3 regions of the Cytobacillus sp. OWB-43 genome follow, and region 3 is predicted to be linked to each of the others. Evidence: riboswitches for the same ligand, from Rfam matches in the RefSeq annotation. Region 3 holds a riboswitch; each other region holds the start of a gene.

The links. Region 3 has a riboswitch for thiamine pyrophosphate ahead of thiT (energy-coupled thiamine transporter ThiT). Riboswitches for the same ligand answer to the same signal wherever they lie in the genome.
Region 1: another riboswitch for thiamine pyrophosphate. It lies ahead of tenA (thiaminase II); the one in region 3 lies ahead of thiT (energy-coupled thiamine transporter ThiT).
Region 2: another riboswitch for thiamine pyrophosphate. It lies ahead of thiW (energy coupling factor transporter S component ThiW); the one in region 3 lies ahead of thiT (energy-coupled thiamine transporter ThiT).

The regions. Positions count from the first base shown of each region.
Region 1 covers NZ_JAYEFF010000001.1:1,170,465-1,173,749, forward strand. The annotation lists gene U9M49_RS05700 (MFS transporter) at 1-745, opposite strand, end outside; gene tenA (thiaminase II) at 1,046-1,735, opposite strand; TPP riboswitch at 1,858-1,967, opposite strand; gene trhA (PAQR family membrane homeostasis protein TrhA) at 2,304-2,939, shown strand; gene U9M49_RS05715 (GNAT family N-acetyltransferase) at 3,062-3,285, opposite strand, start outside.
Region 2 covers NZ_JAYEFF010000001.1:967,129-970,413, reverse strand. The annotation lists gene U9M49_RS04795 (hypothetical protein) at 1-162, shown strand, start outside; gene U9M49_RS04790 (shikimate kinase) at 212-718, opposite strand; TPP riboswitch at 848-955, shown strand; TPP riboswitch at 999-1,091, shown strand; gene thiW (energy coupling factor transporter S component ThiW) at 1,163-1,684, shown strand; gene thiD (bifunctional hydroxymethylpyrimidine kinase/phosphomethylpyrimidine kinase) at 1,653-2,459, shown strand; gene thiM (hydroxyethylthiazole kinase) at 2,459-3,268, shown strand; gene thiE (thiamine phosphate synthase) at 3,268-3,285, shown strand, end outside.
Region 3 covers NZ_JAYEFF010000005.1:68,243-71,527, reverse strand. The annotation lists gene U9M49_RS17100 (M23 family metallopeptidase) at 1-810, opposite strand, end outside; gene U9M49_RS17095 (hypothetical protein) at 834-1,073, opposite strand; TPP riboswitch at 1,207-1,311, shown strand; gene thiT (energy-coupled thiamine transporter ThiT) at 1,416-1,994, shown strand; gene U9M49_RS17085 (hypothetical protein) at 2,405-2,800, opposite strand.

The DNA.
Region 1 (3,285 bases), on a different contig from region 3:
TACCATAGGGAACAGCCCAAGAGCCAATAAAGCCAATATATGTGCCTACTACACCAAAATGACAAAGGAATGTCGCCCAAGCTTGGCGATTGACTAGTAATCTTCTTATGATGACTAATAACGGTTCATTTGTTTCTTTTTGATTTTTTTCTTCTTCCATTTGAAATTTCTTCTTAGGATATTTTATTAAAACAACATAGAGTCCGATACCGAGGGTGAATATTACGATGCCAACAATTAAAAATGGAAGTCTCCACCCTAATAGAGAAATGGTCGAACTAAAAGGAACTGTTGCCAATAAGAAACCTAAACTTCCTGTCATTCCAGCAAATCCCACTAGCATCGAAAACTCCTGCTGCTTGAACCAAATGCTCAATACAAGAACTAAATTGACCCAAATAGTAGCATCGCCAATTCCACATAATAGCCTAGCAAAGATAAGCATATAACTATTATCTACCGAACTATAGAGGATGGTACCTAGTCCGTTTAGCAGCGTTCCAGCGACTAGAAATACATTTGGACCAAATCTATCAGAGAATAATCCGATGGGAATTTGCAATCCAGCATAAGCAAAAAATTGAATACTCGTTATCAGCCCAATCGTTGCTGCAGTTAAATGAAATTCTTCCATTAATTGATCAGTAATTAAACCAGGTGCTGTTCTTTGACTAACCATAAATAAATAGGCTAAAAGTAAAACACCAAATACAACCCATCTGTACTTACTTTGTTGTTTATTCATTATTTAAACGCCTTCCTCAATTTAACATTCGTCTCTCATTATACGCTTATTGTCTTTATATATATATAGGAAGTTTATATGTCTATGAGGGTGGAGAAGTAGAAGTCATTTCTATTGACTAGATGAGTAGTTGGTGAAGATCTAACTTCTTTTTTAGGAAAATCCGATATGGCAAACTGTCTTAATTGCATAACAAACCTGATATTACAACGATTATAAAGGGTATGATGTTAACAGAATTGAGTTAGTATGAACTAACCTTATTCTGTTAACACTATTCCCGCTTTCATTTATGAAGTTTTATGCATATGTTTTATCACTTAACCACTTTTCTTGGGTATAAGCCATTTCCCAAAAAGCTAACTCATATTGACAGCTAATGGTAAATGCCATTTTCATTTTTTCTTTTTCTGTTTCAGATGCAATTTCAGCAAGCCGATCAAGATGATGAATTTGTTCAAGTACAAGTTTAACAAACCATTCTCCACCGTATGTATCAATCCAGGTACGATAGATTTCTTCTTTTGGTTTTGCCCCTTTAAAGCTCTGCCCAATATCATAATAAATCCAATAACACGGAAGCAAACTAGCGATGACCTCGCCAACTGTGCCTGTCTCTGCTACACGATATAAATGGGATGTATATGCATAGGCAGTAGGAGCGGGTCTAAACTGGTTTAACTCTTCTTCAGAAACTTTTAATACCTCCATAAATTTGTTATGTAACCCTAGTTCAGCTTCATAGGTACCTTGCGCATGCGAGGCCATTCTTGAGGTCATATATAAATTCTCTGCTTTAGAAGCAGCGATTGCTTGCACACGAGCAAAATGTGATAAATAGTAAGAATCTTGTAACACATAAAAGCGGAAACACTCAATTGGTAAATCTCCCTTAGCAATTCCTTTAACGAAAGGGTGTTCAAAATTCGCTTCCCATATATCATGTACTTCTTTCCTTAACGATTGTGTAAACGTTTCTTTTGTTGTCATCATTTCTACCTCTTCTCTTTTTTTATCGAGCATAAAAAATCCAGAAAAGCGAAAAACCACTTCCTATAAGAAAGTGGTTACTGTATACATCATTCATTTAGTTATAGTTATAACGTTAACTAAATTGATATACGCCACTTCCCTACGCTGGTATCAACCAGATCAGGTTCTAAGAGTCTTAAAGTTATTGCACTTTAATCTCAGCCTTTTAAAGGCACCCCTAGTGGATTTATTCAATTATGCTTTCAAAGTTATGTTATCATCTTATCAATAAATGTCAACTGCAAGTTTAGGAATTGAGCAATGTCAAGCTTCTCTTTCAGTAACGATTATGAACAAGTTGGATGAATGCTGTCGTTACCTAAACACTTCAACTGATCTAACACCGCGGCTTAAATTGGCATTGACTCAAGGATGGATAACTCCAAATATTCTCCATGCATTTACACTCTCCACCCTCTTCGCCTAGTGAAGTTTTTCTTTATAATGAAAGCTTACGACTTTTTATCAGCTAAAAAAATGTTTATACTAGAATTATGATTTTGGATAAAGAATGGGTGAATACTACTTGGAAACACATATTTTTTCAAAGGGAGAAGAAATCGCCAACGCGATCGTACACGGAATCGGTGCGCTATTAAGTATTGCGGCTCTCGTCATTTTAACTGTTTTCTCATCCTTATATGGAACAGCTTGGCATATTGTCAGCTTTGTTCTTTTTGGTACAACGATGGTTATTTTATATTTCTCATCAACTTTGCTACATAGTTTACCTGCTGGAAAAGCAAAGGATGTATTTGAGATTCTCGATCATTCTTCCATTTACTTTTTTATTGCTGGAACGTTCACACCGTTTCTATTTATAACAGTTAAAGGAACCTTAGGATGGACCTTATTTGGTCTTGTATGGGGGCTAGCAATTGCTGGAACAGTTTTCAAATGTTTTTTTGTTAAAAAGTTTTTAGTCTTCTCGACATTACTATATGTTTTGATGGGCTGGCTAATTATATTTGCCTGGGAGCCTCTGGTTACACACTTACCTACACAAGGAATGATTTTCCTCATTATCGGTGGCGTTCTATACACTGCTGGTTCAATATTTTATGTATGGAGAGGATTTAAGTACCATCACGCATTGTGGCATGTTTTTGTTCTTGCTGGTTCGATTATGCATTTTTTTGCTGTTCTCTCGCTTTTACCTTGATCAAAATTTACCTCTTTATAAATGATCTGCAGATGGCTACTCTCACCACCTGCAGATTTATTAATATCAGTTTGTAGAGTTTTTATCACATTACTTGTTCTATATTAATAATAAACTACTACTTATAATAACTTCATTACTTCATAGCGAAAGCTCAATTTTTTATACCCTTGTTTACGATACATATCCTTTGGCGTGTCATTGCTGTCGGCTACAAGTATAACCCTATGATTGCTAAATCGCTTCATTACTTCATATTGCAAGCTTGCAGCAATCCCCTTTAATCGGTGAGCTGGTAACACACCTACATTATCAATTTCAGCTGTACACTTATTAAAAAATACTT
Region 2 (3,285 bases), on a different contig from region 3:
TCGCAAAAGGGTTTAGCAAGTCACTCAGAAAGAAAACCAGAGATAACCGCCTCACAAAAAGGGAGTTATTCAGCAATTTATTTAGAACCAAACACAAATGAAAGCCGAGCAAGGGAGTGCCCGGCTTTCATAAATTCGTTTAGGATAATGCGAATTACTTAGATAGTAAAAGAAATATTCTAATGAACTATAACCATAATCATCACAAGCTTTATCCTATCCCACTAACAATCAATTCAGCAGCTTCTTCAGCTGTTTTCCCGTCAACATTGATTTTTAGATGATATGGTTGATAATGAGCTTGTCTTTCTTTGTAGAGATGATACATTTCGTCAGTAGAAAGACCATTCAATTTCGGTCTTGTATCTTTAATCAATGGGTATCGATCGAGCCAATTTTCCCATGAGAGCTCGATAAGGACAACGGTACTGTTTTGTAAACAAATTTCGCGGTTCTTACTGTTTAAAAAGGCGCCGCCGCCTAATGAAAGAATCTGTTTTTCTTCGGCAGATAGTTGTTCAATCAATTCGCTTTCAGCTTTTCGAAAAATTTCTTCACCATGATCAAGGAAAATTTTTGAAGTTGACATCCCAAACTGTTGTTCAATGCGTTCATCCGTGTCGATTAAACCCCACTGTAATTTCTTAGCTAATTCCGTTCCTATGGATGTCTTACCGACCCCCATAAACCCAATAAGTACAATACTCTTATCTTCCATAGACTGTCCTCCTGAATGTTATATAAAATATCATATCATAACGTTTTATGTCGCAACATCGTTTCTATCCAATGTTTTTTATTTTCATTTCTATCATTTCATGTTATATTGAGTGCATCATATGTTATAAGTTTTCACTGGGGGTGCCTTCACATAGAGGCTGAGATTGAATGCCGTTCAAAACCCTTTGAACCTGATCTGGTTTGTACCAGTGGAGGGAAGTGTGTCGATGTAGTCGTCCTCGCTTCCTTTTGGAAGTAGAGGATTTTTTTTATATATGAATAAATGCTAGGGGTGCCAAATACTTGGCTGAGATGAACCCTTTGAACCTGATCTAGTTAATACTAGCGTAGGGAAGCGAGTGACGTCATACATATCATGATGACCAAAGCCGCTTATTCAAAATAGCGGCTTTTTTATTTTTATCGAAAGGAGGAAAGGTCTATGAATAAAATCCAAAAAATGACGATGACGGCAACGATTGCAGCCATCACTACTGTGTCGAGTAGTCTCATTTTTATTCCGATTGGAATAGCGAAAATTTTTCCGATTCAGCACTTGGCGAATGTATTATCTGCTGTACTTCTTGGACCATGGTATGCCGTTAGTCAAGCGTTTCTTTCATCTACATTGAGAAATATGATGGGGACTGGAAGTGTTTTTGCCTATCCCGGGAGTATGATTGGCGCATTACTTGCAGGGTTCCTTTATCAAAAAACGAAAAAAATTGGCTTCTCAGCACTAGGTGAAGTCGTTGGAACAGGAATGATAGGGGCAGTAGCGACTTATCCGATTAGTACATTACTTTTAGGACAAGAAGCAACCCTTTTCGGATTCCTACCAGCATTTATGGTGAGCTCGTTTACTGGAGCAATTTTAGGATATGGTTTATTAAGAGTATTAATTAAGAATAAAGCTATTGGAGGTTACATCAATGAAAACAGCATTAACGATCGCAGGTTCTGATTCAGGAGGAGGAGCTGGGATTCAAGCAGATCTTAAAACTTTTTCCGCCAATGGTGTGTTTGGCATGTCCGTCATTACGGCGATTACCGCTCAAAATACAGTAGAGGTACGTTCGGTACAGGATATAGAAATCAATATTATAAAAGACCAAATAGAAGCTGTGTTTGATGATATCCAAGTTGATGCTGTCAAAATCGGGATGTTGTCATCTAGTGAGACTGTAAAAATCGTCGCAGACCGTTTAAATCATTATAGTCCAAAAGTGATTGTGTTAGATCCTGTTATGGTTTCAAAAGGTGGACATCATCTTTTAAAGGAACAAGCTATTGAAGCATTAAAAGCGAAAATGTTACCACTTGCGACTGTAATTACGCCAAACATTCCTGAAGCTGAAGTACTTTCGGGTATGACAATTCGCACGGTTGATGATATGGAGCAAGCTTGTAAAAAATTATATGAATTAGGGCCAAAAGCCGTCTTATTAAAAGGTGGACATTTAGAAGGAGAACCGAATGACTTATTATGGGATGGACAAAGTTTCAACTGGTTTAATGGTCGAAGAGTAGAGACAAAAAACACCCATGGTACAGGTTGTACTCTATCATCTGCCATTGCTGCTGGGTTAGCAAAAGGGGAAGAACTTATTGAGGCCATACAGTCTGCGAAAAATTATATTTCCATAGCGATTGAGCATAGCCTAGCACTCGGTCATGGGCATGGTCCGACAAATCATTTTTATGAGTTATACAACAAAGCAAAGATGGAGGAAAGATAATGGCGATTTCAAGTGAAGCAGTTGAGAGAGTCTTTCAGCAGTTACAAGAACAAACCCCACTCATTCATCATTTAACAAATACAGTAACTATTAATGATTGTGCAAATGTGACCCTAGCAATGGGCGGTTCACCTGTTATGGCCACCCAACTCTTAGAAGTAGAAGAAATGGCTATGATGGCAGATGGGCTCGTAATTAATTTTGGTACTATTAATGATGCGATGTTTGCGGCAATGATTAAAGCTGGACAAACTGCCAATAAAAAAGGGGTCCCAGTAATATTTGATCCAGTTGGTGTTGGTGCAACCACTTATCGCACAAATAAGGCAAAAGAGCTAATTAGCACAATAAAAGTGTCCATTATTCGCGGCAATGCTTCTGAAGTTTCTGCTCTTATTGGTAAGAATACAAAAACGCGTGGTGTTGATGCAGGGGCAATTGAAATAGCACCTGAAGCACTTGCAAAGGAGGCAGCTGAAGTCCTAAACTGTCTCATTGTTATTAGTGGAAAAGAAGATGTCATTACAGATGGGAAGCAATTAGTTGTGATTGATAATGGAGATTATCTTTTGACGAAGGTAACAGGAACTGGCTGCATGACAGCTTCATTAGTAGCAACTGCTGCTGCTGTTTCAGAAAATTGGTTTGACGGGGCTGTTATTGGTATGGCTACTATGAGTCTAGCAGGGGAAATCGCAGCTAAGAGCTTACATGCCGGTGAAGGGTTAGGTTCATTTCGAGTGAAGCTAATGGATACGATTAGTACAATGAATGCAGCCATATGGCTAGATGGAGTGAGGCAAAACTAATGGATTACCGTTTATAT
Region 3 (3,285 bases):
AATGCGAACTGATTTTCCTTTATGAAGATCTTCTGAATCCATGATTTGAAAATGGATATGCGCTTCAGAAGAGTTACCCGAGTTCCCACATTTGCCAAGTAATTGTTTTTGAAGAACTTCTTCTCCTTCTTGGACAATGATACTGTCTTTTTTAAAATGAGCAATCATACTATATTCCTTATGCGCATGCTCTATCACAATATAGTTGCCTGGGGGGTGTTCTTCATCCATCTGCCCTGGAATATTATCATCGAGACCATCAACCACTTTTATTACTTTGCCATTTTGAGGGGCGATAACTTCCTCTGCAAATGCGTAATAACTCTCATTTTTTTCAGGTCTACCATTATATGTAGAGCCATCCTTCACCTTTAATAGATCATACGCGTACCTTTGATGTTCATATACGTAATGGTAATTAATAAATTCATTTGTGCCACCCCAGAAAACAAACCAATCATCCATCACTGGCATAATGTATTCATTCTTTGTATAAATCTTATCTGTTTCTGGAAAGACAAAGTAGGGTTTCAAATAGAGACTGACAATTGTATATTTATCATCGAATCCAACCACAACTGCTTTTGCTTTTGAGTTATCTACCCATACGAACTGACCAATGCCTATGACATCCGTCCGTGACGTAAGATGATAACTACGCACACCTTTATTAAAAGCTGCGCTCATCTCAATAAATGCCGATAATGAAACCATTCCTTGAAACACTTTTGAAGTTGCTTCATAAATTGTTTTAAAATCTTCTCTTAACCAATGATCTATAAACCTATCAGGATCTATTGACCCTACCATACCCTCTACCCCCGTAAGTTTTATTAAGATGAAAAAATTAAACGATTCTCAAGAAATATTTTGCAATTAATAGTAAAGAAACCGCCAATAGTTACTTTAATTTCACTTGAATCTTCTAACTTACCTTTCAAATCCCCTCTTAATGCTAGACCTAAATTTTCATCCTGTAATTCACCATTTACATACAACTTTTCTCCGTTAATCCAATAATTTTCGATTAATATATGATTTCCATGATGGTTTACTTCAAAAACCTTCTTCATATCAATCACTCCTTGATTATTCTACGACTATCTAGGGAATAAGTTTCACAAATAATCTGTTTTTTTACTACCAAAAAAAGATTCTTGAATTCTGATGAAAGTCATAGTATATTCTAACCGAGGATAAATTTAATACTTCCACAAGGGGAGCCTAATATGGCTGAGAGTGAGCGAGTTCGTTCTGACCCTAAGAACCTGTTAGATAATGCTAGCGTAGGGATCGTGGTTTTGGATATGAGCAATACTAGGCATCCATCACCGCCTATGTATTGCTTTTTTTCATGACAAAAAAGTAATACAGGTTTACTCGTTCGCTTCTCTTTTCGGAGAAGGAGGAAAAACATGAAACAAAATAAAACACTTTTTATGGTGGAAATTGCTATATTTGCAGCTTTGGCATTATTACTTGATTTCTTATCAGGCTTACTGATGGGGAGATTTTGGCCACAAGGTGGGTCCATCTCACTTGCTATGGTACCGGTTTTCTTAATGGCCTTTCGTTGGGGTGTTAAAGGCGGCGTCTTAACGGGCTTACTATTAGGAGGACTTCAAATCTTAACAGGAGCTGTTCCTTTTCATTTCGCCTCTTGGATCATTGACTATTTCGTAGCCTTTGCTGTTGTCGGACTCGCAGGCATCTATATGAATAAAGTTGTGCAAAATTATCAAGACGGCCAATTTGCCAAAGCAAACATGTATGTTATTAGTGGCGTTTTCTTAGGAAGTTTCTTACGCTTCTTATGCCATTATTTATCAGGCATTATCCTATTTGGTGCCTATGCTCCGGCAGATCAACCTGTCGCACTTTACTCACTCGTATATAACGGAACATATATGCTACCTACCTTTATCGTATGTGCCTTAGTAGTTGTCATGCTTTACACAACAGCCAATAAGGTCCTTCTGAAAAAAGCATATTAATCATCTAAAGGCTCTGGGGGAACTCAGGGCCTTTTTTTCAAGTCAACGTTTTGGGGGATTTTCGCACGATGAATGAACTGTGGAATCAGGGTGACATGTACATCGGCGTGATATCCATAAGATAACCATGCAAAATGAAAGCGCCAAAAGCAGCTAGACAAACCAACATCTTCTCTTCTATTTTCTCCTTGAGACCGGCAGTTTTCTTTTTGGATTTCTGAGAGGGGGAGTAGACACATCTTTATCCTTACTTTTTTTAGCAGCACTTTTCTTCCGTCAATGTCAATCTAACGATGAACACTCTTGATTATTTATGAATTTGCAACAACTATTATCTACGGTAGTTTAAACCAACATCATCTGTTTTCTTTCTTATGATTTTTGTACGTAAACACAATCGTGCGCAGTTCTCAACCTTCCTCTGCTCTCTTTTGCGCGTATACACGATTTGCGCGCAGTTCTCCGACTTTCCCTGCTCTCTTTTGCGCGTAAACACAATTTGCGCGCAGTTCTCTGACTTCCTCTTTTCTCTTTTGCGCGTATACACGATTTGCGCGCAGTTCTCTGACTTCCCCCTTCTCTCTTTTGCGCGTAAACACAATTTGCGCGCAGTTCCCTGACTTCCTCTTCTCTCTTTTGCGCATAAACACAATTTGCGCGCAGTTCCCTGACTTCCCCTGCTCTCTTTTGCGCGTAAACACAATTTGCGCGCAGTTCCCTGACTTCCTCTTCTCTCTTTTGCGCGTATACACAATTTGCGCGCAGTTCCCTGACTTCCCCCTTCTCTCTTTTGCGCGTATACACAATTTGCGCGCAGTTCCCTGACTTCCTCTTCTCTCTTTTGCGCATAAACACGATTTGCGCGCAGTTCCCTGACTTCCTCTTCTCTCTTTTGCGCGTATACACGATTTGCGCGCAGTTCTCTGACTTCCTCTTTTCTCTTTTGCGCGTATACACGATTTACGCGCAGTTCTCTGACTTCCTCTTTTCTCTTTTGCGCGTAAACATCTTTTGCGTTCAGTCTTAACTATAAACGCTCATTTAAGAATTACCGTATTGATTGGATGAAGCTGACACATATTTAAAAGATACCACCGCCCAAGTTTATATGGAGATTGTATAGCACACACGCCTAGATACTGCTGGCTCTTTCCTCTGTAGTCATGCCACCAGAGGGTCCATGTCATTGAAAATAAGGATATAATTGAACATTCTAATCATTTACATATTTATCCACTCGCATAACTTCTATGCAATAACAAGATATAATCTCTATCTCCATTCAAAAAAT